Regions from separate parts of the uncultured Intestinibacter sp. genome, predicted to be linked through region 1. Evidence: riboswitches for the same ligand, from Rfam matches in the RefSeq annotation. Region 1 holds a riboswitch; each other region holds the start of a gene.

Region 1 (10,544 bases):
TAAAATTGCATTTATAAATTCTTTAAATTCTTTAAACGACGAAATAGGAAGACTTTCAGATTTCTATTTCTCTCAATCAATAGCAAAAAATAAAAGTGACTTAGATGAGATAAAAAATATGATAAATAAATCTACAAAGGAAGATATAGTAGATGCTGTAAAAGATATTCAACTAGATACTATATACTTCTTAAGTAAATAGGGAGGGCATAATGGAAAAGATAGTCAACGAATTGTTAAAAGAAGAATTATATTATGAAAAATTAGAAAATGGATTAGATGTGTACTTTATGCCTAAAAAAGGATTTACTAAAAAGTATGCTGTTTTAGCTACTAATTACGGCTCAAATGACTTAGAATTTATTCCTATAGGAGAGAGTGAACCTATTAGAGTAAACGAAGGTATAGCACATTTCTTAGAGCATAAAATGTTCGAACAACCAGATGAAACAGATGCATTTGGAAAATTCTCAAAATGGGGAGCTAATGCCAATGCATTTACAAACTTTACAACGACAGCGTATTTATTTACAACAACAGAGAATTTTTATGATTGTCTAGATCATTTATTTGATTATGTGCAGACACCTCATTTTACAGATGAAAATGTAGAAAAAGAAAAGGGAATAATTGCCCAAGAAATAAAAATGTATGATGATGACCCAGGCTGGAATGTATCATTTAACGCAATAAAAGCAATGTATGTAAACCACCCTGTTAGAGTAGATATAGCTGGAAGCGTAGAGAGCATATACAAAATAACGAAAGAAGAACTTTATAAATGTTATAATACATTCTACAATCCAGGAAATATGGCTTTATTTGTAATTGGTGATTTAGAACCAGAAGAATTATTTGATAAAGTAAAACAAGCAAATAAATACGACATGGCAAAAATGGAAGAAGAAATAACTAGAATATATCCAGAAGAGCCTACAACAGTTAACCAAAAAGAAATAATAACTCAGGCGCCTATTTCAATACCTATCTTCAATATAGGATTTAAAGACGATAAAGTAAATATAAAAGGAAGAGAACTACTTAAATACGAAGTAATGACAGACATATTAAATGAAATGTTATTTAGACGTGGTAGTGAAATATATGAAAATCTATATATGAAAGGCCTTATAAATAGAAGTTTTGGAGCAGGATTTACTTCACAAATCGATTACGCATTTACAACAGTTGGAGGCGAATCAAAAGATCCAAAACAAGTAAAAAAAGTTATATTCGAGTATCTTGATATGTATAAAAAAGAAGGATTAGATAGAGCTACCTTTGAAAGAGTTAAAAAATCTTCTATAGGTAATTTTATTAAATACTTTGATTCTTTAACTTTCATTGCAAACAACTTTATCTTCTACAAATTTAAAGATATAAACTTATTAGATTATGTAGAGGTAATAAAAGAAGTTACATTTGAAGAAGTACAACAAAGACTAGAAGAACACTTAAGAGAAGATAACTGTGTAATATCTATTGTAGAGCCTATTGATAAAGAAAATAACTAAATAAAAACATTGAGTATAAAATCTACAATATAAATTACAAATTATAAAAATAAAAGTTGTAGGAGATATCTTCTTACAACTTTTGTTTTTTAGAATACATACGAAATATTTATTTTTAAGCTATAAACTGATATAATAACATTTGTATTCAGATAGCTTACTTTAAAAAGGGGGATTTTTTTATGATAGACGTACATTGTCACATACTACCAGAGGTTGATGATGGAGCTGAATCTATGCAACAAGCCATAAATATGGCAAAAATAGCACAAGAAGAAGGAATCAGCAAAATGATTGCAACTCCTCATTATCATCCAGAATTCAAATATGAAAAGGGTGAGGAGTTAAAAAGAATTCGTGAGAGATTTAAAAAGGAATTAAAAGAAAATAATATAGATATAGAAATATATTTAGGAAACGAAATTTATTTTACATATGATTTAATGGATAAGATTTCAGAACTAGACTTTTATTGTTTAAATGATAGTAAATATATATTAATAGAGTTTCCGCCTAATAATTTTCCTAGCAACTTATGCAATATTGTTTATGAATTAAAACAACAGGGATATACACCAGTATTGGCTCATGTAGAGAGATATATGCAAATTCATGAGGATCCAGAGATAATTTATGATTGTATAAAAACAGGTGCAATTATTCAAATAAATAGCTCAAGTCTTATAGGAAAACAGGGTAAACAATTCCAAAAAATATGTGATCTTTTAATTAGTAGAAATATGGTTCATTTAGTTGCGACAGATGCCCATAGTGATACAAGAAGACGCCCATTATTGAGAGAGGCATATGAATATGTTGAAGATAAATGCTCAAAATCTATGGCAGAAAATCTATTTAAAAATAATGCTCAGTGTATCTTAGACAATAAAGATATTATTGTAGAAGAGCCACTAGAGAAACCAATAGAAAAAGTAAGTTTATTTAGTAGAATATTTAGAAGATAAGAGGTGTTTATATGGATAGAGTTGCATTTACACTGTTTGGTGTAGATATAATGTGGTATGGAATTTTAATGGCTACAGGGATGGTCCTTGGAGTTTTTATTGCATTAAGAGAAGCAAAAAGGCTTAATATAAAAGAAGATGATATATTAAATTTAGCTATTATTGCAATCCCTTGTGGACTTATAGGAGCTAGAGCTTATTATGTTATCTTTAACTGGTCTTATTATTCAGGAAATATAGCTGAAATTTTAAACTTTAGAGGTGGCGGCTTAGCAATTCATGGAGCTCTAATTGGAGGAATTTTAGCTGGGTTTATATATGCTAAAGTTAAGAAATTAAACTTCTTTAAATTGGCTGATTGCGTTGTTATAGGTATACCATTAGCTCAAGCAATTGGGAGATGGGGAAATTACCTAAACAAAGAAGCTCATGGGGGACCGACAGATTTACCATGGGGGATAATGGTTGATGGTGTAAAAGTACATCCTACATTTTTATATGAATCTATATGGGATTTAGGTGTATTTATATTTTTGATGGTATTTAGAAAAAAACAAAAATATGAAGGCCAAATCCTTGCTTACTATTTAATATCATATTCTATAGGAAGATTTTTCATAGAAGGACTTAGAACAGATTCACTTATGTTAGGACCATTAAGAATGGCACAAGTTATAAGTTTAGTATTTATAATTATAGGTGTTGTACTAAATTATGTATTAGCAAAAAAATCTAATAGATAACATTAATATAAAAAATACGACAGTTAGAGATTTTACAGAAAGGAAGTGAATTTTTTATGGAATTCCATCACGTATCTGTACTTTTAGATGAATGTATAGAAAATTTAAATATAAAAGAAGACGGTGTATATGTAGACTGTACAATGGGTGGTGCAGGACACTCAAAAGAAATCGTAAAAAGACTTTCAAAAGACGGACTTTTTATAGGGTTTGACCAAGATAAAAATGCAATAGCTACTGCAAAAGAGAGATTAGCAGAGTATTCTGATAGAGTTAGATTTATTCACAGCAATTTTTCAAATATAAAAGAAGAATTAGAAAAAATAGGTGTATATAAGATAGATGGAGTACTAGCTGACTTAGGAGTTTCTTCTCATCAATTAGACGAAGCTGATAGAGGTTTCTCATATATGCACGATGCTCCTTTAGATATGAGAATGGATATTAGAAAGCCATTTTCTGCTTATGATGTAGTAAATACATACTCAGAAGAGCAACTTGCAAAAATAATAAAAGATTATGGTGAAGACAATTGGGCGAAGAGAATAGCTAAATTTATAGTTGAAGCTAGAGATGAAAAGCCAATCGAAAAAACAGGTGAATTAGTTGATGTAATAAAAAAAGCTATCCCTAAAAAAGCTAGAATAGATGGACCACATCCAGCTAAAAGAACTTTCCAAGCTATACGTATAGAAGTAAATAATGAGCTTGGAGTTATAAACAAAATGATAGACGATGCTGTTTCTATGATGAATAAAGGGGGAAGGATATGTATAATTACATTCCACTCTTTAGAAGATAGAATAGTAAAAAATGAATTTAAAGAATTATCGCTTAGCTGTGTTTGTCCACCAGAACTTCCAATTTGTCAGTGTGATAAAGTTTCTGAAGTTAAAGTTATAACTAGAAAACCAATACTTCCAAGCAAAGAAGAAGTTGAGGCAAATCCTCGTTCAAGAAGTGCAAAACTTAGAGTAGCTGAGAAAAAATAATAAATTAGAAAAATATGTAAAAAATATTGTTTAAAATATACTTTAGGTATATAATTATAAATATCAATCTTAACTAAATAAATTCTTATCAAGAGTGATGGAGGGAATAGGCCCTGAGAAGTCCAGCAACCTATATTAGATAGGTGCTAAATCCTACTTATGTTTTCATAAGAAAGATAAGAGAGAATGAGAAATAAAGCTCTTTTATCGTAAGGTAAAAGAGCTTTTTATAGTATATAGGAAATTATATTACTTTATATTTGGCGATAAGTATAATTTTTTAAATATGCTATAAATAATTTTTATCTTTAAAAAAATTTAAAGATATTTTTATATGTTTAATATAAACATTTTACTTGTATTTAACAATAATATATTCGGAGGGATAACATGACAGAAAGAAAACTAGGTTTTAGTACATTACAAATTCATGGGGGACAAGAACCAGATTCAGCGACAGGTTCTAGATCAGTACCAATTTATCAAACAACATCATATTGTTTTGAAAGTGTGAAGTATGGTGCTGATTTATTCGCATTAAAACAAGAGGGGCATATATATTCAAGAATATCAAATCCAACTGTTCAAGTATTTGAAGATAGAATGGCATTACTTGAAGGTGGAGTAGGTGCAGTAGCATTTTCTTCAGGAATGGGGGCTATAAATGCAGCTATACTTAATATAATACAGGCAGGGGATGAAATAGTAGCAGCACCAACTTTATATGGAGGAACATATAATTTACTTTCAAATATGCTTCCTAAATTCGGTATAAAGGTTCATTTTGTAGACCCAGATGATCCAGAGAGTTTTAGAAAAGCAATAAATGATAAGACTAGACTTGTTTATGCTGAGACAATAGGAAATCCAGGGATAAATTTAATCGATATAGAAGCTATAGCAGATATTGCTCATGAAAACAAAATACCATTTATGCTAGACAATACTTTTGGAACACCTTATTTAATAAAAGTATTTGAACATGGTGTAGATATTGTAGTACATTCAGCAACTAAATTTATAGGTGGTCATGGAACTACTTTAGGTGGGGTTGTTGTTGATAGTGGTAATTTTGATTGGATAGGAAGTGGAAAGTTCCCTTGTTTGACAGAGCCAGATATGTCTTATAATGGTCTTAATTATGCAAAAGATGTTGGAGCTGCGGCTTATGCGACTAAATTAAAAGTTCAATGGTTGAGAGATTCAGGAGCTTGTTTAAGTCCATTTAATGCATTTATGTTATTACAAGGTTTAGAAACAATGTCGCTTAGAATAGAAAGACATATAAGCAATACAAAAGCTATAACTGAGTTTTTAAATAATCACCCTCAAGTTGCATGGGTTAATTATCCAGGGCTTGAAGGCAACAAATATTATGAATTAGGGCAAAAATATCTTCCAAAAGGTGCAGGTTCAATATTTACATTTGGCATAAAAGGTGGGCTTGAAGCAGGCAAGAAATTTATAGAAAGTCTTAAAATATTCTCTCACCTTGCAAATGTAGCAGATGCTAAATCTTTAGTTATACATCCTGCAAGTACTACACATGCTCAACTGAATGAAGAAGAACAAGAATCAGCAGGTGTTAGACCTGACATGATAAGAATGTCAGTTGGTATAGAAGATATAAATGATTTACTTTGGGATATAGACCAAGCTCTAAAAGCAACTTTATAAGAATTGTTGTAAGAAAATACCAATAGGTATATAATTTAAATAAGAGAGTAGTTATTGATGTATATTACATTTTTAGCTACTCTTTATAATTTAAAATAGTAAAAATTAATATTATGTATTTTAAAATATCTATATATTTTAAAATCTTTGTGAAAGAAGGGGTTTGAGTGGAGGCAAGTCAGAATAAAGTCAATTATTTATTTTCTAATTCAGACTTAAGAAAATTGATAGGACCATTAATTGTGGAACAGTTACTTTTAATAGTCGTTGGTTTAGTAGATTCAATTATGGTTGCAAGCGTAGGGGAAGCGGCAGTATCAGCAGTATCTTTAGTAGATACTATTATGGTATTAATAACCCAAGTATTTATTGCATTAGGTACTGGTGGAGCTGTAGTTGCAGGTCAATTTTTAGGTCAAAAAAATGAAGAAAAGTCATGTGAAGCATCAGATCAATTAATGTTATTTTTATTAGTAAGTTCTATAGGAATTATGATTTTGGGATATCTGTTAAAATATTTTATATTATACAAGGTATTCGGAAAATTAGAAGCTGATGTTATGGGATTTGCAAATATATATCTATTGATAGTATTTTTATCAATTCCAGCTATAGCAATATATAATGGAGCAGCAGCTTTGTTTAGAGCTATGGGAAATTCAAAAGTGACTATGAAAATATCAATTCTTATGAATAGTGTAAACTTTATAGGAAATGCAATATTAATATATGGACTAAAAATGGGGGTTGTAGGTGCTGCAATTCCTACAGTTTTCTCAAGATATTTAGCAGCTATAATAGCATTTTATCTTATAAGAAATCAAGATTTACAAATTCATATATCAAAAAAGATGTGTTTTAGATTTAATAAAACTTTAATAAAAAGAATTTTATATATTGGCATACCTAATGGACTAGAAAATAGTATGTTCCAACTTGGAAAAATAGTAGTACTAAATTTAGTTGCAAGTTTTGGTACAGCTGCTATTGCAGCAAATGCAGTTAGTAACTGTCTTGCACTTTTTCAAATAGTACCTGGAATGGCTATAGGTCAAGCTGATTTAGCAGTAGTATCACAATGCGTAGGTGCTGATGATGAATACCAAACAAAATATTATACTAAAAAAATGTTGAAACTAAGTTATATAGGAATAATAATCACGAATATATTTATATTTTTAGCATTAAATCTTATTTTAGATGTATATAACTTATCTGAAGGAACTGCCCAAATGACTAAACAAATAATAATATATCATGGTGTTATGGCGATGCTTATTTGGCCATTATCATTTATGATAGCAAATACACTTAGAGCATCAAATGACGTTAAGTTTTGTATGATAGTTTGTATATTCTCAATGTGGATTTTTAGAATAGGTTTTAGTTACATTATAGGAAAATACATGGGATTAGGAGTATTTGGTGTATGGGTAGCTATGACTACAGATTGGGTTGTAAGAAGTATATTTTTTGTATGGAGATATTTGAGTGGAAAATGGAAAGTACATTGGTACTAAAAGTTTTTCATATAAAGAAATCTTTATTCTAAAGACATTTCACAAGGTAGATTTCTTTGAAACACATGTAAGGAAATTATAATTATCTACAAACCAGATAATATATAATTTCCTTAGAATTATAAAACGAGGCTAGTACTAAGCAAATTAAATTTACTTTGTAACAGCCTTTTTTATATTATTTTTATAATCAATATTTTCGTTATTATATATTTCTATTTTCAACAAATACATTTTCAAAGTTAGATTCTTTATTATCTATAACAAGCTTTATAGTATCAAAGAAAACTGCCTTGTCATTTGTGATAGTTGTGTTCTTTTGATATATAACATATAAATTTTGTGATGGAGAACTTGAGTCTAATTTATTTTTATTAGATTCAATATTTAAAGTTTTATTATCCAAGCTACATTTTATATCAGTAAATTCATTTTCTATTCCATTAAAAAATATATAAGTATTTGATTTTGTATTAATTTGATAAACTCCTTCTTTTTGTGAAGCTTCATTTATAAAATTTTTTAGTTGTGTATTGCTAATTGATGAAATATCAACTCTATTTAACTTGACCATGTTGTTAGAAGTATCTTCTTTTTTACAGCCGAAAGCAAATAATGCAATTATGACTAATATTACAATAGATAGTTTTTTCATATGTTTTCCCCTTAAAAATTTATTTTTGATAATAATATTATACTATAGGTTAAATATAAATTATATAAGATTACTTATAACAGTGATTAAATTTTAAGAGACAAATAGAAAGAATAAAACTGGAATAACTTGATATATAAGTATTAGAGAAATATAATTTATATATGACTTTTGTACCAATTAGGGATAGGAGTCTTTTTTTGTGTAAAGAAAATTAAACTATAGAAAAAATAAAAAAATAAAATTACATCTATTGACAATTAATAAAAAAATAAATAAAATATATATAGCAAGCTATATATTTAGGAGAATTAATATGGAAGAAAAAATACTTATAGGTTTTTTAATTAAACAAATACATATAGCATTTGAGACACGTTGTCATAAAAACTTACAAAGATACAACTTGACTCCGTCACAAATGGATGTGCTTTTATATTTAAAAAGACATGAGGAAGATAAACTTACTCAAAGGGATTTAGAGACAGGATTAACACTTAAAAATCCTACAGTTACAGGGTTATTAAATAGATTAGAAGAAAAAGGATTTATAACTAGAGAACAAAATTTAAATGATAAAAGATCTAAATTTATAAAGATGACAGAAAAAACTCAAAGAGTATTAGACGATGCTTATTTATATATACAAGAATTAGATGCCCAAATGCTAAATGGTATTTCAAAGGAAGAACAAAAGCAGTTATTTGATTATATGCATAAAATTTTAGAAAATTTAAAGTAATTCTCATTTAATAATTTTAAGTTGCCCTTAAAATATTATAATGAGAAGTTTATAATGTCAAAAATTAAATAATTTATTTAATTTAAAATAAAATTTATATATTGAGGAGGAAGAAATGATACGAAAATTATCATCATATATTGGTGAATTCAAAAAGAATTCTATAATCACGCCTATATTTATGGTATTAGAGTGTATATGTGAAGTTATAATACCACTATTAATGGCGATGATTATAGACAATGGTCTGAACAATAGTGATATGGGCTATGTAGCAAAAATAGGAATACTTATGCTTGTAGTAGCTATGTTATCACTTCTTTGTGGTGCATTAGGGGCAAAATTTGCGGCAAATGCTTCAGCAGGTTATGCGAGAAACTTAAGACGTGCGATGTTTGAAAATATACAAGATTTTTCATTTGAAAACATTGACAAATATTCAACGGCAGGTCTAGTAACAAGACTTACGACAGATATAACAAATGTGCAAAATGCATATCAAATGATTTTAAGGATGCTTGTTAGAGCACCAATCATGCTTATATCTGCAATGGTAATGTCAGTTTTAATTAATCCAAGTTTATCACTAGTATTCTTTGGAGCAGTAATATTCTTAGGGTTAATATTAGCGCTTATAATAAAAGTTGCATTTCCTAGATTCACAGCTGTTTTCAAAAAATACGATGCATTAAATGCAAGTGTACAAGAAAACTTAACAGGAATAAGAACTGTAAAATCAGCAGTAAGAGAAGAGTTCGAAATAAATAAATTCAAAAAAGCTTCAGGAGATGTAAAAAATAGTTTTATATTTGCAGAAAAATTAATAGTACTAAATGCTCCAGTAATGCAAATTACTATGTATACATGTATATTACTTTTATCATGGTTAGGGGCTAAAATGATAGTTTCAAATACTATGACAACAGGTCAACTTATGAGTTTCTTCACATATTCAACACAAATACTTATGTGTTTAATGATGTTATCTATGGTATTTGTTATGATAACTATGGCTAAATCTTCAGCAGAGAGAATACTTGAAGTTTTAGATGAAGAAAGTACTATAAAAAATCCTAAAAACCCTATAAAAGAAGTAAAAGATGGGTCTATATCATTTGAAAATGTAGATTTCTCTTATGCTAATGATAAAGACAAATTAAACTTAGAAAATGTAAACTTAGAAATAAAATCTGGTGAAACAATAGGAATTATAGGTGGAACAGGTAGTGCAAAATCTACATTAGTTCAATTAATACCAAGACTTTACGATGTTACAGCAGGAAGTATAAAAGTAGGTGGAGTAGACGTTAGAGACTACGATATAGATACTCTTAGAAATGAAGTTTCTATGGTTTTACAAAAGAACGTACTGTTCTCAGGTACTATAAAAGAAAATCTAAGATGGGGAGATAAAAACGCAACAGATGAAGAATTAGTAGATGCATGCAAAAAAGCTTGTGCAGATGAATTCATTCAAACATTCCCAGATGGATATGATACTTATATAGAACAAGGTGGTACAAATGTATCTGGTGGTCAAAAACAAAGACTTTGTATAGCTAGAGCATTACTTAAAAAACCAAAAATATTAATTTTAGACGATTCAACAAGTGCAGTTGATACAAAAACAGATGCTACAATAAGAGCTGCTCTCCAAAATGATATAGCATCTACAACTAAAATAATAATAGCTCAACGTATATCATCAATAGAAGCTAGTGATAAAATCATAGTTT
Region 2 (10,544 bases), on a different contig from region 1:
GTAGTTCACAATGGTATAATAGAAAACTACTTAGAATTAAAAGCTGAATTACAAGCTGAAGGATATGAATTCATATCTCAAACAGATACAGAAGTAGCAGCTCATATGGTTAGTAAATACTACGAAGGAAATCTTTTAGATGCAGTTTACAAAGCTACAGCTAGATTCAGAGGAGCTTATGCATTAGGTGTTATATGCACAGATAACGACCAAGAATTAGTAGCAGTAAGAAAAGACAGTCCATTAATAGTTGGATTAGGTGAAGGTGAAAACTTCATAGCATCTGATATACCTGCAGTATTAAAATATACAAGAAAAGTTTACTACTTAGAAAACGACGAATATGTTCACATATTAGGAGACAAAGTTCAAATATTAAACGAAAACAGGGAAGTAGTAGACAAAAAAGTAAACGAAATAAACTGGGACGTTGAAGCAGCATCTAAAGGTGGATACGACCATTTCATGATAAAAGAAATATATGAACAACCAGAAGCAATCAGCAACACTCTAATGAGAAGATTAGATGAAAATGGTGAAATAAAATTAGATGATATAGATATAACAAAAGAGCAATTAGACAAAATAAACAAAATATATATAGTTGCTTGTGGTACTGCTTATAATGCAGGACTTATAGGAAAACACGCTGTAGAAAGATTCTTAAAAGTACCAGTAATAACTGATATAGCTTCAGAATTCAGATATAGCGATCCATTTATAGACGAAAACACTTTAGTTATATTAGCAAGTCAATCTGGTGAAACTGCTGATACACTTTCAGTTTTAAGAGAATCTAAAGCTAAAGGTGCTACAGTATTATCAATAGCTAACGTTGTTGGTTCTTCAATAGCTAGAGAATCTGACTACACATTATACACTTGGGCTGGTCCAGAAATAGCAGTTGCTTCTACAAAAGCATACACTACTCAAATAGTAGCTTTCGTAATGATAGCATTAGACTTCGCATTAAAGAAAGGTACTATAACTAAAGAAGAGTACATGAACTATATAGAAGAATTAAAAGCTATACCAGAGCAAGTTACAGAAGTATTAAAATGTGAAGAACAAATAAAAGAAATATCAAAACAATTAGTAGACAAAAACGACATATTCTACTTAGGTAGAGGTCTTGACTACTCAACTGCAATGGAAGGTGCTTTAAAAATAAAAGAAATATCTTACACTCATGCTGAAGCATTTGCAGCTGGTGAATTAAAACATGGTACTATAGCATTAATAGAAGAAGGTGTTCCAGTAATAGTTTTAGCAACTCAACAACGCCTATTCGAAAAAATGTTATCTAACATGCAAGAAGTTAAAGCAAGAGGAGCTAACGTTATATCAATAACTGAAGAAACAAACAAAGAAGTAGAAAAATCTTCTGATGCAGTTATATACATCCCAGAAGTTGATAACATATTAGCTGGTATATTAAGTGTAATACCACTTCAATTATTAGCTTACTATGTTGCAAAAGAAAGAGGATGCGATATAGATAAACCAAGAAACTTAGCTAAATCAGTTACAGTTGAATAATTTGAATTTAATTTAAAAAATTAATATAAATACAATATAAAAAAATAATTTAACAACACATACACATTAGCTAGAAGGCCCATTTTACATAAGTAAAATGGGTCTTTGCTTTGGGAAGAAGTATTATCATTATTAGTTAAAAAATTTATAAAAAAGAAAAATTTTATTTTTTGTGTATATAATTTTTTTTATTGACCATAATATAAATGTATTCCTCATAATATTCACCCAATATTATAAATACATTAAAAAAGTGCAACTTCGGTTGCACTTTTGTTTTGTGTAAAAATATCTCTTATTAAAATAATTAAAAGACATATTAAGTATCGATTAATAAGATAGATGTAAAAATTATACATATCAAATAATCGAATAAATGCTAGTATAAGCGAGAAAAAATACTTATATGATTAAAACATTGATAAAAGCTGAAATATACGAAAATAAAGCCTTAACAACAATTAATAGAAATAATAAATATTTAATAAAAATCTAGATTTAATTACTAATAATCTTAAGTTAAAATAATTACGTTTAAAAACAATAAATCTGTAGATACTTTAAGTAAAGATAAATTAGAGGGGGACTTTAAAATGAAATTATTTAAAGCAATGATATGTTTCTTTGTACTTATCTTATCTTTATTTGGAGCAATTACAATTTATGGACAACAAAATCAAACACAATGGATAGATAAATTCATAGAAAGTTTTGAGATGACTGAATCTAATTTCAAATTTTATAACATAAAATCTAGCATAATAATAGAAAAAGAAATGGACAGGAATCAACTAAAAGACATTTGCACAGAAATTGCAAAAAATTTAGGTGATGGTCATGGTGAGTTAAGCTCAAAAATGCAAAAAGGTGAAATATATGTAAATTATGATGACGAAGATAAAGGAATTTCAATAGTTGGAGTCAAAAAAAATTCAAAAGAATTCTATATAATAGTTGACATATTAAATAATAAAGTATATAAAAATATAGAGAATGTTTATGTTAAGTTAGAAAATGAACTAAACAAATATTCAGATAAAGTAAATATTAATATTTGTATAGCAGGAGAATATACAAATAAATTAAATAACGCTAAAATTAGTGCTATTTTGGAGAAAATATTATATAATATGTATGCTGAAAAAATTGATGATATAGAGGAAGAAAACTTTTTATCAGTAAATGCATATAGTAAATTATTAAAAGAAAATAACTTAAAATATTTAGATAGAGAAATGAATTTGAATATAGGAATTAGGTATAGCGAAGATGATGATAGAACGACAATATATATGGCTACACCTATAATAAAAATAGATTATTAGATTGAGGAGAGACATATTTATGGCTAAAATAATTGTGAAGAAAAGTAACCCACTTAAAGGTAATGTTAGAATAGATGGAGCAAAAAATGCAGTATTACCTATAATAGCGGCAACACTATTAGTAAAAGGTAAATCAGTTTTACACGAAGTACCAGATTTAACAGATGTACACGTTATATCAGACTTAATAAGACACCTTGGTGCGGAAGTTGAATACAAAGACAAAACTTTAACAGTAGACGCAAGTAACTTAACTACTTGTGAAGCGCCATATGAATTAGTAAGAAAAATGAGAGCTTCATTCTTCGTAATGGGACCATTACTTGCTAGATTTAACCAAACAAAAATATCAATGCCAGGTGGATGTTCAATAGGAACAAGACCAATAGACCTACACTTAAAAGGATTTAAAGCTTTAGGTGCAGATATAATAATGGATCACGGATTTGTAGAAGCTAAAGCAGATAAATTAGTTGGATCTAAATTATACTTAGATTTCCCATCTGTTGGAGCAACTGAAAATATAATGATGGCTGCAGTACTTGCAGAAGGAACTACTATAATCGAAAATGCAGCAGAAGAACCAGAGATAGTAGACTTAGCTAACTTCCTAAACGAAATGGGAGCAGATGTTAAAGGTGCAGGTACAAACACTATAAGAATAAAAGGTGTTAAAGAATTAAAAGGAACTGAACATGATGTTATACCAGACAGAATAGAAGCTGCAACTTACATGGTTGCTGCAGCTATGACAAAAGGTGATATAACAGTTGAAAATGTATTAGTTGAACACTTAAAACCAGTAACTGCTAAATTAATAGAAGCAGGTTGCGAAGTTGTAGAAATGGACAATTCAATAAGAGTAGTTGGACCAGAAAAATTAAAAGCAGTAGATGTTAAAACTTTACCACATCCAGGATTCCCTACAGATGTTCAAGCACAAATAATGGCTATGCTTACAGTTGCTAGAGGAACTGGTGTTGTAATAGAAACAGTATTTGAAAATAGATTTATGCACGTTGCAGAATTCAACAGAATGGGTGCAGACATAAAAATAGAAGGAAGAACAGCTGTAGTTAAAGGTGTTGACCAACTTTACGGAGCTAATGTAAATGCAACTGACTTAAGAGCAGGAGCTGCACTTATATTATGTGGACTTATAGCTGAAGGAGAAACTCAAATAGGTGAAATATATCACATACAAAGAGGATATGTTGATATAGACAAGAAAATAAGATCTTTAGGTGGTAATATAGAAATAGTAGAAGACTAATTCTAATTACTAGCTATATGAATTTTAATATTTACTTATATGTGGTTATCGACATTTATTAGTAAAGTAAGACATTTTAGATAGGAATAAATAATTGGGTTTTTTCATATATTTATGCATATAGAAATCTATGGAGGCATTAATTATATGAAAAAACCTATAATATTTTTGATAGGGACAATGATTTTTTGTATATTGCTCCCTGTTTTAATTAGTGTGCTCTTTTATGGAAAAAATGAAGTGGCTAGTTCTGAAATTGCTAAAAAAATAACGCAAAAATCAGAACAGAAAAAAGATACCTATGAAACTGTAGATTCTAAAAGTCCAACCATAACTGTATATCATTGTAGTAAAAATACTATAGAGAAAATGGACATAGAAACATTTCTATATGGAGTTGTCGCATCAGAAATGTCATCAGACTTCTCTGAAGAGGCTTTAAAGGCTCAGGCAATAGCTGCAAGGACTTATATTATCTACAAAATGGAAAATAACATGACACAAGGCCATAATGGGGCGGACATATGCACTAATTCAAATCACTGTCAAGCATATGCATCTTATGACGAGTTAAAAAACAAAAAGGGTGATGAATGGATGAAAAATTCATATCCTAAGATAAAACAAGCAGTAGATGATACAAAAGGTCATATATTAACATATGATGATAAGGCAATACTACCACTATATTTCTCAACATCAGGTGGTAAGACAGAAAACAGTGAAGAAGTATTTTCAGAACAATACCCATACTTAAAATCAGTGAGCAGTCCTTATGAAGAACAATCACCGAAATACTATACTGAAACAAAAATAAATAAAAACGACTTTGTAAACTTATTGAAAAAGAATTATTCAAGTATTTCTATATCTATTGAAAATTTGGATAAAGTAGTGAAGATATTAGACAGAACTGCTGCTGGCTCAGTAAATAATATTCAAGTTGGAAACAAAAAGATTACGGGTAGAAATATGCGTACTATTTTTGGTTTAAATTCTTCTAACTTTGACATAGGATTTAATAAAGATACAGTTATATTCAAAGTAAGAGGTTATGGTCATGGAGTAGGTATGAGCCAATGGGGTGCTGAAGGTATGGCACAAAAAAATTATAAATACGACGAGATACTACTACATTACTACACAGACACAAAAATAAAAGATATATATTAGAATATAATTTTATAATGAATATCTAAGGAATATGGTTTATAATAGATATCTAATATAAAATCATATAAAACAAGTAAAACAAAATATATAGAATTATACATGGATAAATATATAAAAAATAAAAAATTTTTCATATATAGGCATAAAATAAAAAAAGGTGTCAATACTCTAAATGTATTAATATATTTGGAGGTGCAGTATGAAAAAGAAATTATTAGAGAAAGATATATTTTATCTATCTTTATTCATATGTATTTGTCTTGTAGCTTTGGGTGGTATTATATTTACAAATAAAAACCTAAATAAATTGGTATCAAATAATGATGCCGTTAATAAGGATAATGAGATAAATTTAGTAAAAGATAAAGATGATTCTGTTCCAACATCAACAGAATCAAAAGAAAACCTAGAAAAAGCCAAAGAAGAAAATAAACAACAAACACAAAAAGAACAAACAAAAAGCGAATCTAAATTAAATTACATAGGAACTGAAGTACTTAGACAGTATTCTACAGAAATGCCTAGTTACTCAAAAACACTAGATGTTTGGGAAATACATAAAGGCTTAGATGTCGCAGCAGAAGATGGAGCAGAGATAAAATCAATACTTGATGGAACGGTTGAATCTGTATATTCAGATGATAAATACGGAACAAGTATAAAATTATCTTATGCTGATGGTTTAACAGTAATATATTCTGGCATAAAAGAAAATGTATCATTACAAAAAGGAGATACTGTTAAAGAAGGCGATTGTATAGGTTATGTAGGCAATACAACAAATGTTGAAAATGAAGATGGTACACATGTACATATAGAAGCCTACAAAAATGATAAAGCTATTAATCCATTGAGTTTATTAGAATAAAGTTAAAAGCAGGAGACTTTTCATAAAAAATGAGAAGTCTCCTGTTATATTTTTTGCCCCTTTTTCATATATATCAATAGGACTGATATTGAGGGAGGGGAGGTCTTGAAATCTCATATAGAACAAAGAGCGGTTATTATTGCGAAATATATATTAGAAAAGCAGGCAACGGTAAGACAAACAGCTAAGGTTTTTGGAGTAAGTAAAAGTACTGTTCATAAAGATGTAACAGAGCGATTAGAAGAAATTCACCCATTATTAGCTAGTGAAGTCAAACAAGTTTTAGAGAAAAATAAATCAGAAAGGCATATTCGAGGAGGAATGGCCACAAAATTGAAATACCAGCAACAAAAAAAGATGTAGGATAACCTACATTTTTTTCTTGACTAAAGACAAATTTTTGCCTATATTGTAGAATAGGAGAATTAATGATTATTAATAAAATTTAATATAAATATAAAGACTTAGAAATGCAAAAATGTAAAAAGGAGTGAAAATAGATGTCAGGAGCTGATATAGGTATAGATTTAGGGACTGCTAACGTACTGATATATGTAAGTGAAAAAGGGATAGTACTAGAAGAACCATCAGTAGTAGCAGTAGATAATAAATTAAAAGAAGTTATAGCAGTAGGTACAGAAGCAAGAAGAATGATAGGGAGAACACCTGCAAATATAGACGTTATAAGACCATTAAGAGATGGTGTTATATCAAATTATGAGATAACAGAAAAAATGCTATCTTATTTTATTGAAAAAATAGTAGAGAAAAAAGGATTTGGCAGATTTGTAATGCCGAGAATAATGGTCTGTGTACCAACAGGTGTTACTGAAGTAGAAAAAAGAGCTGTTGAAGATGCAACAAGAAAAGCAGGGGCTAGAGAAGTTTATATTATAGAAGAACCTATAGCAGCGGCAATAGGAGCTGGAATAGATATAGCTCAACCAAATGGTAACATGATAATAGATATCGGTGGGGGAACTACAGATATAGCTGTAATATCATTAGGTGGATCAGTAGTAAGTGACTCTATAAAATTAGGCGGAGATAAATTTGACGAAGCAATAATCAAATACATCAAAAAAGAATACAATGTATTAATAGGGGAAAGAAGTGCTGAAAGATTAAAAATAGAAATAGGAACTGCTGTTAAAGAGGACGAGCCAAGAACTATGAATATCAGCGGAAGAAACTTAGTAAAAGGACTTCCTGTAACTATAACTGTAAATTCAAACGAAATATTAGATGCGCTTAACCCATGTGTTGAACAAATAGTAGCAGCAACTAAAAATCTACTAGAAAAAACACCACCAGAATTAGCAGCTGATATAAGCGACAAAGGCATAGTGATGACAGGTGGAGGAGCTATGTTAAAAGGTTTAGGCGATAGAATAGAAGAAAGTACAGGTATAAAAGTAGTATTAGCAGATGACCCACTTTCTTGTGTTGCTAAAGGAACTGGATTATCATTAGGTTCACTTGATTTATTAGAAACAGGTGGAAGCTTTAAAAAATAATCGATTAAAATAAACAGAATATTGATATAAACTAAAAAGTAGCTATTTTAAAATAATATAAAATTTATTATTTTACCATAGCTACTTTTTGTTATGTTGCAAGGAGCAGGGATAAAGCAATTGTTTCTGCTAATTCTAAAATGAAATGAAGCCTTATATTGTTAAAAGAAAATCTATTATTTTCATCTATTTTATCTACAATGCCAACGATAGAATAAGTCCCTACTTGGGGTAATTTCTTACCTACGCCCTTGCCTGGAAGTATAGGTCCTTCTCGTATTTGTATATTACCTATGTTACTTGCCGAGCCCAAACAGGCATCTATGGCTAAAAATTGGCTCGAGGAATGTTTGCTTTTAATCTGTTCGATTGATTCATAAATGTTTAAAGCATGAATAGGATTATCCAATGTACCGTAGACAGGGTATTTAAAATCACTATTTTTGAGCATAGTACCTACTAGAGGCCCTAGTGCATCTCCAATAGCACGATCTGTTCCTATACATATTATTACAGTATTATCAGAGATTATATTTTTGAGAATATTACTTAATATATGCGTGACATCTTCTCTTTTATAGTTTACTTTGGCTAAATACATAGGAGTTCCTCCCTTCTAGATAATATATGAGTTGAAAGTATGAAATAATACTATTTTTACAAGAGTTACGAAATTGTGACTATTAAAAAATAAAACAAAAACAGGGAAAGAGAATTGCAAAAATGCTTGACAATGAATCACAAAACAGGTATCATTTATAGTGTTAAATTTGAAAGAAAAATTTCTTGATTACCTTATCAAGAGAGGCTGAGGGACAGGCCCTACGAAGCCCAGCAACCACTTGAAAAAGGAAGGTGCTAAATCCTGCTAGAGAGAATTCTAGAAAGATGAGGTCGCGTATTTAAGCATACAATATCCTCTTCTACATAGAAGAGGTTTTTTAATTTATAAGAAAGTATAAAGAATTTAATTTCTTGTAAAATAAAGAATATAATCTAGAATTCCCGTGAGAAAATTTTTATTACAATAAAGATTTTCTAGGAACAAATTATGATATAAAATAAACTATAGAAATTTAAGGAGGAACTAAAATGGCAAGACATTTATTTACGTCAGAATCAGTTACTGAAGGTCATCCAGACAAGATGTGTGACCAAATATCAGATGCAATACTAGATGCATTATTAGAAAAAGATCCACAATCAAGAGTTGCTTGTGAAACTACTACTACAACTGGATTAGTATTAGTTGCAGGTGAAATAAGTACAAACGCTTATGTTGATATCCCAAAATTAGTTAGAGAAACAGTAGAAGGTATCGGATATACTAGAGCTAAATTTGGATTCGACTGCAATACTTGTGCAGTAATAACTGCTATAGATGAACAATCAGGAGACATCGCTATGGGTGTTGATGAAGGTTTAGAAAGTAAATCAGGAGAACAAACTGAAGAAGAAATAGAAAAAGTTGGTGCTGGAGACCAAGGTATAATGTTCGGTTTCGCTTGTAATGAAACAGAAGAATTAATGCCACTTCCAATATCTTTAGCTCACAAATTATCAAGAAGATTAACAGAAGTTAGAAAATCTGGATTATTAGATTACTTAAGACCAGATGGTAAAACTCAAGTAACTGTTGAATACGAAGGAAACAAAGCAGTTAGAGTTCATACTGTATTAATATCTTCTCAACATAGTGAAAGTGTTGATAACGAAACTATAAGAAGAGACTTAATAGAACACGTTATAAAAGCTGTTATACCTGCTGAATTATTAGATGAAGAAACTATGTACTACATCAACCCAACAGGTAGATTCGTTATAGGTGGACCACAAGGAGATACTGGTTTAACTGGTAGAAAAATAATAATAGATACTTACGGTGGATACTCTAGACACGGTGGTGGAGCATTCTCTGGTAAAGATCCAACAAAAGTAGATAGATCTGCTGCTTATGCTGCTAGATACGTAGCTAAAAACATAGTTGCTGCTGGACTTGCAGACAAATGTGAAATAGAATTAGCTTACGCAATCGGTGTTGCTAAACCATTATCAATATTCGTTGATACTTTCGGAACTGGAAAAGTTTCTGAAGAAGTATTAGTTGAATTAATAAACAAAAACTTCGACTTAAGACCAGGTGCTATAATAAGAGACCTTGACTTAAGAAGACCTATATACAAACAAGTTGCTGCTTACGGTCACTTCGGTAGAACTGATATAGATTTACCATGGGAAAGAACTGATAAAGCTGAAACTTTAAAAGAACAAGCTGGTATATAGTTAATTAGAACTTAATATAACTTTAAATATAAAGGACCTTGTATTATATAAATACAGGGTCTTTTTTTATTTGAAAAACTAGTATAATATTTTTATAGGTATAATTATCTACAACTTAAAATCATTATATTAAGTTATGGATAATTGACAGTGAATATAAAATGAAATATAAAAGATAATAAAATAAAGTTGAAATAAATTAATATATTAATAGGATATAAATGCAATTAGGAGTGTGTATTATGGAAAAATTAGAAGGTATGATAAGTGATATAGTTTTTAAAAATGAAGAAAATGGATACACTATAGCTTATCTTGCAAATGAGGACGAAGAGGTAACAATTGTAGGATGTATGCCGACATTATCTGTCGGTGAAAGTATAGAGGTAGAAGGTAAGTGGGTAACACATAAAACTTATGGCTCACAATTTGAAGTGACAAGTTTTATGCCTATAACACCTTCTTCTTTGGAGGGAATTTACGCTTATTTATCTTCTGGTATGATTCATGGTATAGGAGAGAAAATGGCATTGAGGATTATTGAAAAATTCGGAGTAGATACTCTA
Region 3 (10,544 bases), on a different contig from region 1:
ATTATAGTACTATGCTCGCTACACATATTATGCAAAACACTTTCTAAAATCAATTCATTTTTTATAAATTGTCTTATATTTTTACCTTCAGCAGTTACATATGAATCGCCTTCAACCATTTTCTTTGCCAAGTCATTGATTAAAAGTATTTTCCCTCTAGTATCAATAGCTAAAATTCCATGAGATACACTTTGCATAATTGACTTTAACTGTGTATTTTTATCTGTTATATCTCTAATTGTAAAGTTTATTGTGTCTATCATATAGTTAAAGTTTTTAGCGAATTCACCTATCTCTCCAGACATCTGTCCCCTAACCTTACTATCAAATTGTTTATTACTTATATCTCTCGATACTTTCATAAACTCCTTTAAATAAGTTCGAAGACTCAATGTGTACCTAATTAAAAGTATTGTAATGATTAATAAAATCAGCATTATAAAAATATATATACCATTTAAAAACCCCGTCTCATTCATCTTCTTTCACCTCAAACTTATTTAATTTTATATCCGACACCTCTTATAGTCTCTATATATTTTGCATCATCATCACCAATTTTCTTTCTAAGGTGTCTAATATGAACATCTAATGTTCTTGTCTCTCCATAATAATCATATCCCCATATCTTATCTAGTAAGAAAGTCCTTGTTAATACATTTCCTCTATTTTCGATAAGTAGTTTTAATATCTGAAATTCTTTTAATGTTAATTCTATTTCTGTCCCATTTTTAGTTACTATATGTTTATTTACATTTACTTGAATATCATCAGCTTTTAAGACTTCGACTTTTTCATTTGAAGTATATTTATATCTTCTAAGTACAGATGTTATTCTCGCTAATACTTCCTTTACACTAAATGGTTTTGTGATATAGTCATCAGCTCCATCTTGTAAGCCTTCTAGTTTGTCTTCTTCCATATTTTTAGCAGTTAGCATTATCACCGGTATCTGCTCCAAACTTTCATCAGATCTTATTTTTTTTAAAAGGTCTATCCCACTTATATTTGGAAGCATCCAATCTAAAAGTATTAAGTCAGGTTGAAATTCTTTTGTCTTTAAATATCCATCAAATCCATCATATGAATAATCTACTTTATACCCGTTATTTTCAAGGTTAAATCTCAATAATTCTACTATATGTATCTCATCATCTATAATTAATATTTTTTTCATAAAGCCCTCCTTATTTTATATAAATCATAATGTCCTGCTGATTTTTATGTTTTATCTATATATAATATAATATCAAAACTTTTATAAATATAGTAATAAATATATATTTTCTTATATTAAAAATAGCTCTTAATATTATAGTAACATTCTAAAAATATGTTGTATCTTATTTTTCTGTAAACTATGTTATTTTTAAGTAAAAAAGAGTATCTATAAATAATTTATTAATCATCTTTAGATACTCTTTTTATATTTTTTATGTAGTTCTATGCTATTTTTATTACTTTTGATTTATTATCAAATGTTTTTTTCTTATCTTCTATAAATATTTGTTTCTTGTCTATCTCGTGATATGGAGTTAAATACTGTATATAGATTTCTATTACTTCCTCCATCTGCTCTTTAGTTAGAGATAAAAGTTTTAATTCTAGGTTATTTCTGTGTTTATCTAATACCTCACATTTTACATATGATTTTCTTAATTTTATAAGGACCTTTGACCCAATCTCTAAATTTTGAGATGTCTCTATCCATATTTTTTTACTAGATATACTATCTATTACAACATCTATATTAGATAGATGTTTTTCTTCATGGTCTAATAATATACAATTAGATTCCATCTTTTCATCAATGCTCGCCCTATCTTCGTCTTCACTTACTTTAACTTGATAAGCTACTCTCAAAGATCTCATTATTCCAATCAAATTAAATATATTTAAAAATGCATTTAGATAATATGCATATTTTATAATATAGCCTTTTTCAACTAATTTTAATCCTATAAAAAGTGATAAAAGCCCTAATATTAAAATTAATAAATGAGGTTTTACTACATCATATTCATAATACCCTCTATCAATTTCTATATCTTTAGATGTAACATTAAAGTTAACTTCAAAGCCAAACATTTCTTTTATTATTGATAAACTTAAGTGTGGAGCCATTGCCATTTCATAATAATGTGTCCACATATACCTTCTCGATTTTGGTGATAATATTCTGAAAATAAATATTTGAACTAATATATATGGTATTGTCATATTTAATAATTCTGCAAAACCAGATTCTACAAAATGAATTCCTGTAGATAAGAATAAAATCGGTACTATTATATAAAACATCTTAATTAGATTTGAGAACCAATATAGCACTCCATCTACATAACAAATCCTCTGCGCTGGTGTAAGACCTTTTAGTATAAACGGATTATAATGTTTAAATACTTGGATATTTCCTCTACACCAACGGTCTCTTTGTTTTACTAATTCTCCAAAGGTAGATGCACTAAGTCCTAAAACTAAGACTTTATTTATAAAAATAGAATCATATCCCTTTGCCTGAAGCAACATTCCTACAGCCATATCTTCTGTTATTGAACATGTTGGATATCCACCTATTTCATCTATAAATTTACGTCTAAAAACTGCATTTGTACCTACATGTAATACTGCACCTCTGTATGCTCTTGCTTCTTGAACGTCTCTCATAAAGAAATCCTGCTCATTTGGAATATATTTTTTTAAGTTAGATTGATACATATCTTTATTGTAATAACATTGAGGTGTCTGTACAAAAGCTAAATTTTCATCTTCAAAATATCCAATTGTTTTCTGTAAAAATTCCTTTTTAGGAATCATATCTGCATCTAATACTAGAAATAAATCGCCTTTTATATATTTTAGCGCATTATTTATATTTCCAGCTTTAGCACCTTTGTTGTCTTCTCGTGTAATATAATTCACACCATATTTTTTACATAGTGCTTTTAATTCATCTCTTCTTCCATCATCACATACATAAACTTTAAATTTATTTTTAGGGTATGCCATTTGAGTACTTGCAATTATTGTCTTTTCAAGTAATTGAAGCGATTCATTATATGTACAAATTAAAACATCCACAAGTGGAGCTTCATCTAAATTATATACACTTAAATCTTTTCTTATAATTTTATATTTTCCAAAGAAAATAAATTGAAAATTCATAAAATTCATAAATCCAATGAACTCACAAACAAACAATATTAAACCTAAGATAAAACTGACTATTCCAAGATTTGTTGGAATTACAGTTCCTCTCCATAAAATATATATAGTCGATATAATTATATCAACTATAATCAATAATTTTACATTCTTATTATTAATTTTATATGCTAAAAAACTTATTAATAAGGCTGTTATTGATAAAATTAAATACATTAAATTCTCCTTACTTCTATAAAAAACTTATACTATAGTATATTTACTTAATTATATATACCTTGTATATTCCATATTTAAATATTTTGTTGGAATAAAAAAACATTTGTATCAATGTATTACATTAATTACTTATATTTGAATAAGAAGCATACATAACCATATTTTATACAAATATACTTTTTCGTGTAATAAGGAGACATAAAAAAAATTCGCTTCGCTCATATCGCCAACGACTTTGTCCGTTGCTTAAAATTTGCTTCGCTCATGTCACCAACGACTTTGTCCATCACTTTAGATAATAAGTTGTAAATTAAAAAAGATGTTGAAAATCAATTTGTTTTCAACATCTTTTTAATTAAATTATATTAAAATGCTGGAACTATACTTCCATTATATTTTTCTTCTATAAATTTCTTAACATCATCACTGTTTAATGCTTTTGTTAATGCTTTTGTTTTTTCGCTGTCTTTATCTTCTGTTCTTATAGCAACTATATTTGCATATGGAGACTCACTTGATTCTATTGCTAATGCATCTTTAGTTGGGTTTAATCCTACGTTTAATGCATAGTTAGTGTTTATAACAGCTATTGCAACGTCATCTAATGTAGAAGGTACTTGTGCTGCATCAACTTCAACAAACTCTAAGTTTTTAGGGTTTTTAGTTATATCTTTTACAGTTATTAATTCACCGTCTTTAACTTCTATTAAACCTTGTTTTGCTAATAATTTAAGTGCTCTAGCTTCATTAGTTGAGTCATTTGGAACTGCTACTTTGTCTCCATCTTTAACTTCATCTAATTTTTTAACTTTATTTGAGTATATTCCCATTGGTTCTATATGAACTTTTGCACAGTATGTTAAATCATATCCTTTTTGTTTAACTGTTTCCTCTAAGTATGGTACGTGTTGGAAATAGTTAGCATCTAGTGATCCATCTGCTAATGCTTGATTTGGTAATACATAATCATCATACTCTTTTACTTTTAAAGTATATCCATCTTTTTCTAATATAGGTTTTGCTGCCTCTAATATTTCTGCATGTGGTGTTGAAGATGCACCCACTACTATAGTTTTTTCATCATTTTTACCTGATGAACAACCTGTTAATAAACCTACTGCTAATGTTGATACTAATAATACTTTTGCTAATTTTTTTAGTTTCATTTTTACTCCTCCTGTTTTCCCTTAACTTTATTTATTTTTATTAATTTTTTATTGTTTTTAAGTTTCATTTTTCTATTTTTTACTTTTAATATTTGTTATTTTAATTTTTTATATACATAGTCACCTAGCATTTGTATAGCTTGTACTATTATGATTAATGTGATTACAACGTATACCATAACTGCTGTATCGAATCTTTGGTGTCCGTATACTAATGCTACCTTACCAAGACCACCAGCACCAACAGTACCTGCCATTGCTGTATATCCTAATATTGATATTATTGAAAGTGTAATTCCTGATACTATAGAAGGCATTGCTTCTTTTATCATAACTTTAAATATTATTTGTGTTTTTGTTGCTCCAAAAGATTTTGCTGCTTCTATTAATCCTTCATCAACTTCATTTAATGCGCTTTCAATTATTCTCGCTATAAATGGTGCTGCACCTATAGTTATTGGAACTATTGCTGCTGTCTCACCTATACTTGTTCCGATTAAGAATCTAGTAAATGGTATTAAAGCTACTAATAATATGATGAATGGGAAACTTCTAACTATGTTTACCACAAATCCTACTACTGAATATACATATTTATTTGGTTTTAATCCTTTTGGTTTAGTAAGTACTAATATTATTGCTAATATAAATCCTAAAATTGTAGCGATTATAGTCGGTACAATTATCATATACATTGTTTGTAAAAATGCTTCTCCCAGTATGTCAGTTAAATACTGATATAATGTCGTTTTAGTTGTCATTTTTTATCTCCTCCCATTTAATATTTTTCTCATCAAGATATCTCTTAACTGCATTTGCATAGTGGTCTTTTACTGTTATTATTAAAGATCCAAGGACATCTTCTCTGAATTTTTCTAGTTTTCCATAACTTATATTAAAATCGAAATCTAATGTTCTCGCCATATTTGTTATTATATTTTGGTTTGCAATTTCTTTAGGGAATATTATTTTTATATTTGTTCCTTCTGGAAGAACTATTTGTTCATCTCCTATTAATGCTTTTAATCCTTCTGTATTATTTAAGAATAAATCTTCAGTATCTTCTATTTCTAGAACTTTACCGCCTTCCATAACTGCAACCTTTGTACAAATTTGTTTTACAACTTCCATTTGGTGAGTTACAAGGATTATTGTTATGTTTAGTTTTTCATTTATATCTTGTAATAAAGCTAATATTGATTTTGTTGTATTTGGGTCTAATGCTGAAGTTGCTTCATCACAAAGTAAAACTTTTGGTTCAAGCGCTAATGCTCTTGCTATTGCAACCCTTTGTTTTTGACCACCACTTAGGTTTCTAGGTTTCGCATCTCTTTTATCTGCTAGTCCTACTAATTCAAGTAAATTCATAACCCTTTTTTCAATTTCTGCTTTTGAATATTTAAAACATTCTAGAGGTAATGCAACATTTTCAAATACTGTTTTTCTCTCTAATAGTGAGAAATGTTGGAATATCATTCCTAAGTTTTTTCTAAGTTCCCTTATTTCTTTTTCGGTTAAATCTTTTACTTCTTGTCCTTCTACTGTAAGACTTCCATCTCTATAATCTTCAAGTCCATTTATACATCTTAGTAATGTTGATTTACCAGCACCACTATGTCCGATAATTCCAAAAATTTCACCTTTTGAAATTTCCACATCTACATTTTTTAGGATTTGTACATCTCCATAATATTTATTAAGATTTTTTATCTTTATCATTAAGTTTCTTCCTTTCCTTAAATATATAAAATTATTATTTTATTATAGTGATTTTATATATTTTATAAAATTTTTATATCAACGTAAACTTATATCTTTTTCATTATTTGATAATATTTATATATTTTTATTTTAAGTTTAATCATTTTAAGTATAAAAAAAGCCTAAGTATAAACTTAGGCAATTGTAATCAGCTTATACTCATCTTTCAACTTAAAAGTTGCAGGATTTAGCACCATATATTTTAAATATTGGTTGCCGGGTTTCACAGGGCCAGTCCCTCCACCACTCTTGATAAGAGTTTGTTCACTTGTTATGCTATTAATAATATATGAGTATAAGATAATTGTCAATAGATTTTTCGACATTTTATTTTGATTTTTAAAATATTCATTTCATCTATTATTCGTATTTAAATTAATTTATAGTTGATATATTAAATCTAAATATATATTTTGTTATATAATCTCTCTTGCACTATTTTCTAAATCGTCTTTTACTTGTCTAATTTCACTTATCTTTGTATTGTTGATTTTATCTGGTTTTGCTTTTCTAACTAATCTTTTTAGATTTCTTAAATTGCCTTTTATTTCAGACTTTTTACTTCTGTCTAAACCAGATTTTGAAGTATCAAGACCTTGCTCTACTTTATAAACAAGTGACTCAGCATCATTTATTATATCAATGTATTCTTTCTTTTTATTATCTTCTGATTCATAAGATTGTGCATCTCTTATTGCTTTTTCTATATCTTCGTCTGATAAGTTTGAACTTGCCGTTATTGTTATACTTTGGCTGTTTCCTGTTTTAAGGTCTTTAGCTGATACATTTAGTATTCCATTTGCATCTATTTCAAAAGTAACTTCAATTTGAGGAATACCCCTCATAGCTCTCTTTATTCCTTTTAATTTAAATTCGCCGATCATTTTGTTGTCTTTAGCAAATTTTCTCTCACCTTGTAATACTTTTATATCTACAGATGTTTGGAAATTTGCTGCTGTAGTAAATATTTGACTGTATTTTGTAGGAATAGTAGAGTTTCTTTCTATAAGTCTTGTCGATACTCCTCCCATAGTCTCAATTGAAAGAGATAATGGAGTTACATCAAGCAGTAAAACCTCATTTAAACTTGGGTCTCCTGATAATTTTCCACCTTGGATAGCGGCACCTAATGCAACACACTCATCTGGATTTAAGTTTTTACTAGGCTCTCTTCCTGTTATTTGTTTTACTTTTTCTTGGACAGCTTTAATTCTTGTTGAACCTCCAACTAATAATACCTTGCTAATTTCACTTGTCGATACACCAGCATCATTTAGGGCATTTTTCACAGGTATAACAGTTCTTTCAACTAAATCATAAGTAAGCTCGTCAAATTTAGCCCTAGTAAGTGTTATATCCATATGTTTTGGTCCGTCTTTTCCAACTGCTATAAATGGCAGATTTATATTAGTTGTCATAGCTGTTGAAAGTTCTTTTTTTGCTTTTTCAGCTTCTTCTCTAACCCTTTGAACTGCTACAATATCTTTAGTTAAGTCAATTCCTTCATTTTTCTTAAATTCTGATATTAGATAATCAGATACTTGCTTGTCAAAGTCATCTCCCCCAAGATGATTATCTCCACAAGTCGCAAGAACTTCGATAACTCCATCTCCTATTTCAATTATAGATACATCAAAAGTTCCTCCACCTAAATCATATACCATTATCTTTTGTGATGATTCGTTATCTAGTCCATATGAAAGTGCTGCAGAAGTCGGCTCATTTATTATACGTTTTACTTCTAGGCCTGCTATTTTTCCAGCATCACTAGTAGCTTTTCTTTGCGAATCATTAAAATATGCAGGTACTGTTATTACAGCTTCTGTAACAGGCTCTCCCAAATAGCTTTCTGCATCTTTTTTTAACTTCATCAGAATCATTGCAGAGATTTCTTCTGGAGTATATTTTTTGCCATCTATTTTTACGCTATAGTTAGTTCCTATATGGCGTTTTATAGATGAAATAGTTCTATCTGTATTTGTGATACTTTGTCTCTTAGCTGTATCACCAACTAATCTTTCCCTATTTTTTGAAAAAGCAACTACTGATGGTGTAGTTCTAAAACCTTCTGCATTAGCTATAATTGTTGGAGAACCACCTTCCATAACTGCTACACATGAATTTGTTGTTCCTAAATCAATCCCAATTATTTTGCTCACCTTAACTGCCTCCTACCTTTCTAATTATCAGCAACATACCATACCATTACAACAAATATTGCACGCAAGGTTTAACATACAAAGCTTGCAACAATAATCATCTAATCCCCCAGTCGAATATCCATATGTCCTTTGTTGTTGATTGTACCAATTTCCTCTACCTTCAAGTACATCTACTAATCTTCTATATTGAATATTATTTGGCTCCATATTAAGAGCTATTTTTGCTTCTTCAAGTGCTTTTATATTATTGCCTAATTTATAATTAACATTGGCACTGTAGTAGTACCATTTAGATGTTCTATTTTCTATATTATCAAGTACATTTCGAGCTTCATTGTAATATCCATTATTAAAATAATTAAGTGCTGCTCTTAAATGCACATCTTCTTCTTGGTTGAAGTTCGGATTATATCCGCCTTGTTCTTGTCTTCCTGTATCAAATCCAAATGCTCTGAAAAAGTCTTCAAAGTCACCAAAATCTTGTTGATTGCCATAACCTCCAGCGTTATCTGTGTATCCGCCATAGTTGCTATTTCTATAACCACCTGGACTTGAAGAATTTCCATATCCATATCCTCCAGATGTATTTGAGCCACCATTTTTCATCTTCATTACTGTTTGGTAGGCTTGTTGAATTTCTTTAAATTTTTCTTCATATTGTTCTTTGTTTGGATTATTTATATTAGCATCTGGATGATATTTTTTACTTAATTTTCTATATGCTTTTTTTATTTCTTCTTTTGAGGCATCCCTAGATACACCCAAGACCTGATAAGGATCAGTCATCTGTTTTTTCCTCCACTTGTTTTCTCTTATTTCTAATTGATTGGAATTTTGCCCATACTCCCGAATATAATATATTTCTCAAAATATCTACATCTTCAATAATAGGAAGCTCTTCAAATTCCCTCGCACATTCTGAAATCATCATAGTCAATATCTGATTTACAAAATCATCAAAATCTTCATTTTGATATATTTCTGAAAAAGGATTGTAATTCCCCTTTTTTAAATCCTTTTCAATATCTTCATATGCATCTATGATGTATATATATTTACCAAGGAAAAATCCCATTCTTGACAGGGTTTGCTTCCACTCATCTTCTTTATATAAAAATAACTCACTCATCAATTCTCCTGAGTAAGACGAAATCTTATCTATATCGTATTCTTTCTTTTTTTCATATTCACTAGATTTTTTTAATATAGCTTCAAGTTTTGCAGTTTTCTCTGGATACTGTTTTTTTATTTTTTTAACCTTATTTTTTACTATTATAGTGTAGATTTTTCGACTTAATTTTTTCTCGTCTTCCCAATCGTCTATACAGTTTAAATAAGCTAAAAATAAATTCATATCAGCTATATAATCTGTAATTTCATTTCTTCTTTTTATGCTCTTTTTAAATGGATGTATCTTACATCTAAAATTTTCTAGTTTTGTCTTAGGTTCATAAAGTCCTGTCAACAAAAGTTGTAAAAATGTCATATCGTAGTTTAATGTCAATTGGGCAAATCGTCCACTTCTGTTGTTTAGTGTTTGACACAGACCACAATAATATGATTTATATACGTCGTATTCTTTAAATTTAAGTTCCTCTTTGTTGATAAGAACATATCCAAACATCTTTAGCTCCTTTTAATAAAATAAGTGTCACATTTTGGGCAGTGAATATTTATTTTTCCTCTTCCTCTTGGAACTCTTACTTTTTGTTTGCACGTTGGGCATTTATATATACGATAAACTTTTCTTTGTTTTAATATACTTTTTTGATTATTTATCTTTTTTCTAATATTAGCTGTCTTATTTAAAAAGTTTTGATTTTCACTTGCTCTTTTATATATATTTCTAGAGAACATTCTATAATAAGTATAAATCAGCGTCGCTAAACTTAAGTAGTACATAGCTACTGATAAGCCTGGTATTAACCTTCTAAATAAGAAATATATTATAAATTCTCCTATAAATAATTTCATTAAAAAGTTATTAAATTGGTCAATTCCATACCTTCCTTGCATAAATCTCATCAATTTCTCTCTCATAAAACTTTCTCCTATTTAATTTATTTATATA

The links. A riboswitch is a leader RNA that binds a small molecule or an ion and turns the genes downstream of it on or off. The one in region 1 is predicted to bind S-adenosylmethionine.
Positions count from the first base shown of each region.
Region 2: another riboswitch for S-adenosylmethionine. It lies ahead of metK (methionine adenosyltransferase); the one in region 1 lies ahead of RDX53_RS03570 (O-acetylhomoserine aminocarboxypropyltransferase/cysteine synthase family protein).
Region 3: another riboswitch for S-adenosylmethionine. It lies ahead of RDX53_RS07275 (methionine ABC transporter ATP-binding protein); the one in region 1 lies ahead of RDX53_RS03570 (O-acetylhomoserine aminocarboxypropyltransferase/cysteine synthase family protein).

Region 1 covers NZ_CABQXJ010000011.1:14,574-25,117, forward strand. The annotation lists gene RDX53_RS03545 (pitrilysin family protein) at 1-202, shown strand, start outside; gene RDX53_RS03550 (pitrilysin family protein) at 213-1,514, shown strand; gene RDX53_RS03555 (tyrosine-protein phosphatase) at 1,697-2,479, shown strand; gene lgt (prolipoprotein diacylglyceryl transferase) at 2,491-3,222, shown strand; gene rsmH (16S rRNA (cytosine(1402)-N(4))-methyltransferase RsmH) at 3,279-4,214, shown strand; SAM riboswitch class I at 4,297-4,397, shown strand; gene RDX53_RS03570 (O-acetylhomoserine aminocarboxypropyltransferase/cysteine synthase family protein) at 4,605-5,891, shown strand; gene RDX53_RS03575 (MATE family efflux transporter) at 6,059-7,411, shown strand; gene RDX53_RS03580 (hypothetical protein) at 7,617-8,066, opposite strand; gene RDX53_RS03585 (MarR family winged helix-turn-helix transcriptional regulator) at 8,383-8,808, shown strand; gene RDX53_RS03590 (ABC transporter ATP-binding protein) at 8,924-10,544, shown strand, end outside.
Region 2 covers NZ_CABQXJ010000008.1:4,818-15,361, forward strand. The annotation lists gene glmS (glutamine--fructose-6-phosphate transaminase (isomerizing)) at 1-1,539, shown strand, start outside; gene RDX53_RS02695 (YwmB family TATA-box binding protein) at 2,133-2,864, shown strand; gene murA (UDP-N-acetylglucosamine 1-carboxyvinyltransferase) at 2,884-4,137, shown strand; gene spoIID (stage II sporulation protein D) at 4,285-5,310, shown strand; gene RDX53_RS02710 (M23 family metallopeptidase) at 5,510-6,178, shown strand; gene spoIIID (sporulation transcriptional regulator SpoIIID) at 6,284-6,541, shown strand; gene RDX53_RS02720 (rod shape-determining protein) at 6,679-7,695, shown strand; gene yyaC (spore protease YyaC) at 7,787-8,296, opposite strand; SAM riboswitch class I at 8,488-8,590, shown strand; gene metK (methionine adenosyltransferase) at 8,788-9,978, shown strand; gene RDX53_RS02735 (ATP-dependent RecD-like DNA helicase) at 10,221-10,544, shown strand, end outside.
Region 3 covers NZ_CABQXJ010000031.1:8,795-19,338, forward strand. The annotation lists gene RDX53_RS07250 (ATP-binding protein) at 1-362, opposite strand, end outside; gene RDX53_RS07255 (response regulator) at 497-1,177, opposite strand; gene RDX53_RS07260 (glycosyltransferase) at 1,444-3,381, opposite strand; gene RDX53_RS07265 (MetQ/NlpA family ABC transporter substrate-binding protein) at 3,750-4,550, opposite strand; gene RDX53_RS07270 (methionine ABC transporter permease) at 4,646-5,311, opposite strand; gene RDX53_RS07275 (methionine ABC transporter ATP-binding protein) at 5,301-6,269, opposite strand; SAM riboswitch class I at 6,468-6,570, opposite strand; gene dnaK (molecular chaperone DnaK) at 6,728-8,470, opposite strand; gene RDX53_RS07285 (DnaJ domain-containing protein) at 8,498-9,259, opposite strand; gene RDX53_RS07290 (DUF5685 family protein) at 9,252-10,097, opposite strand; gene RDX53_RS07295 (hypothetical protein) at 10,100-10,513, opposite strand.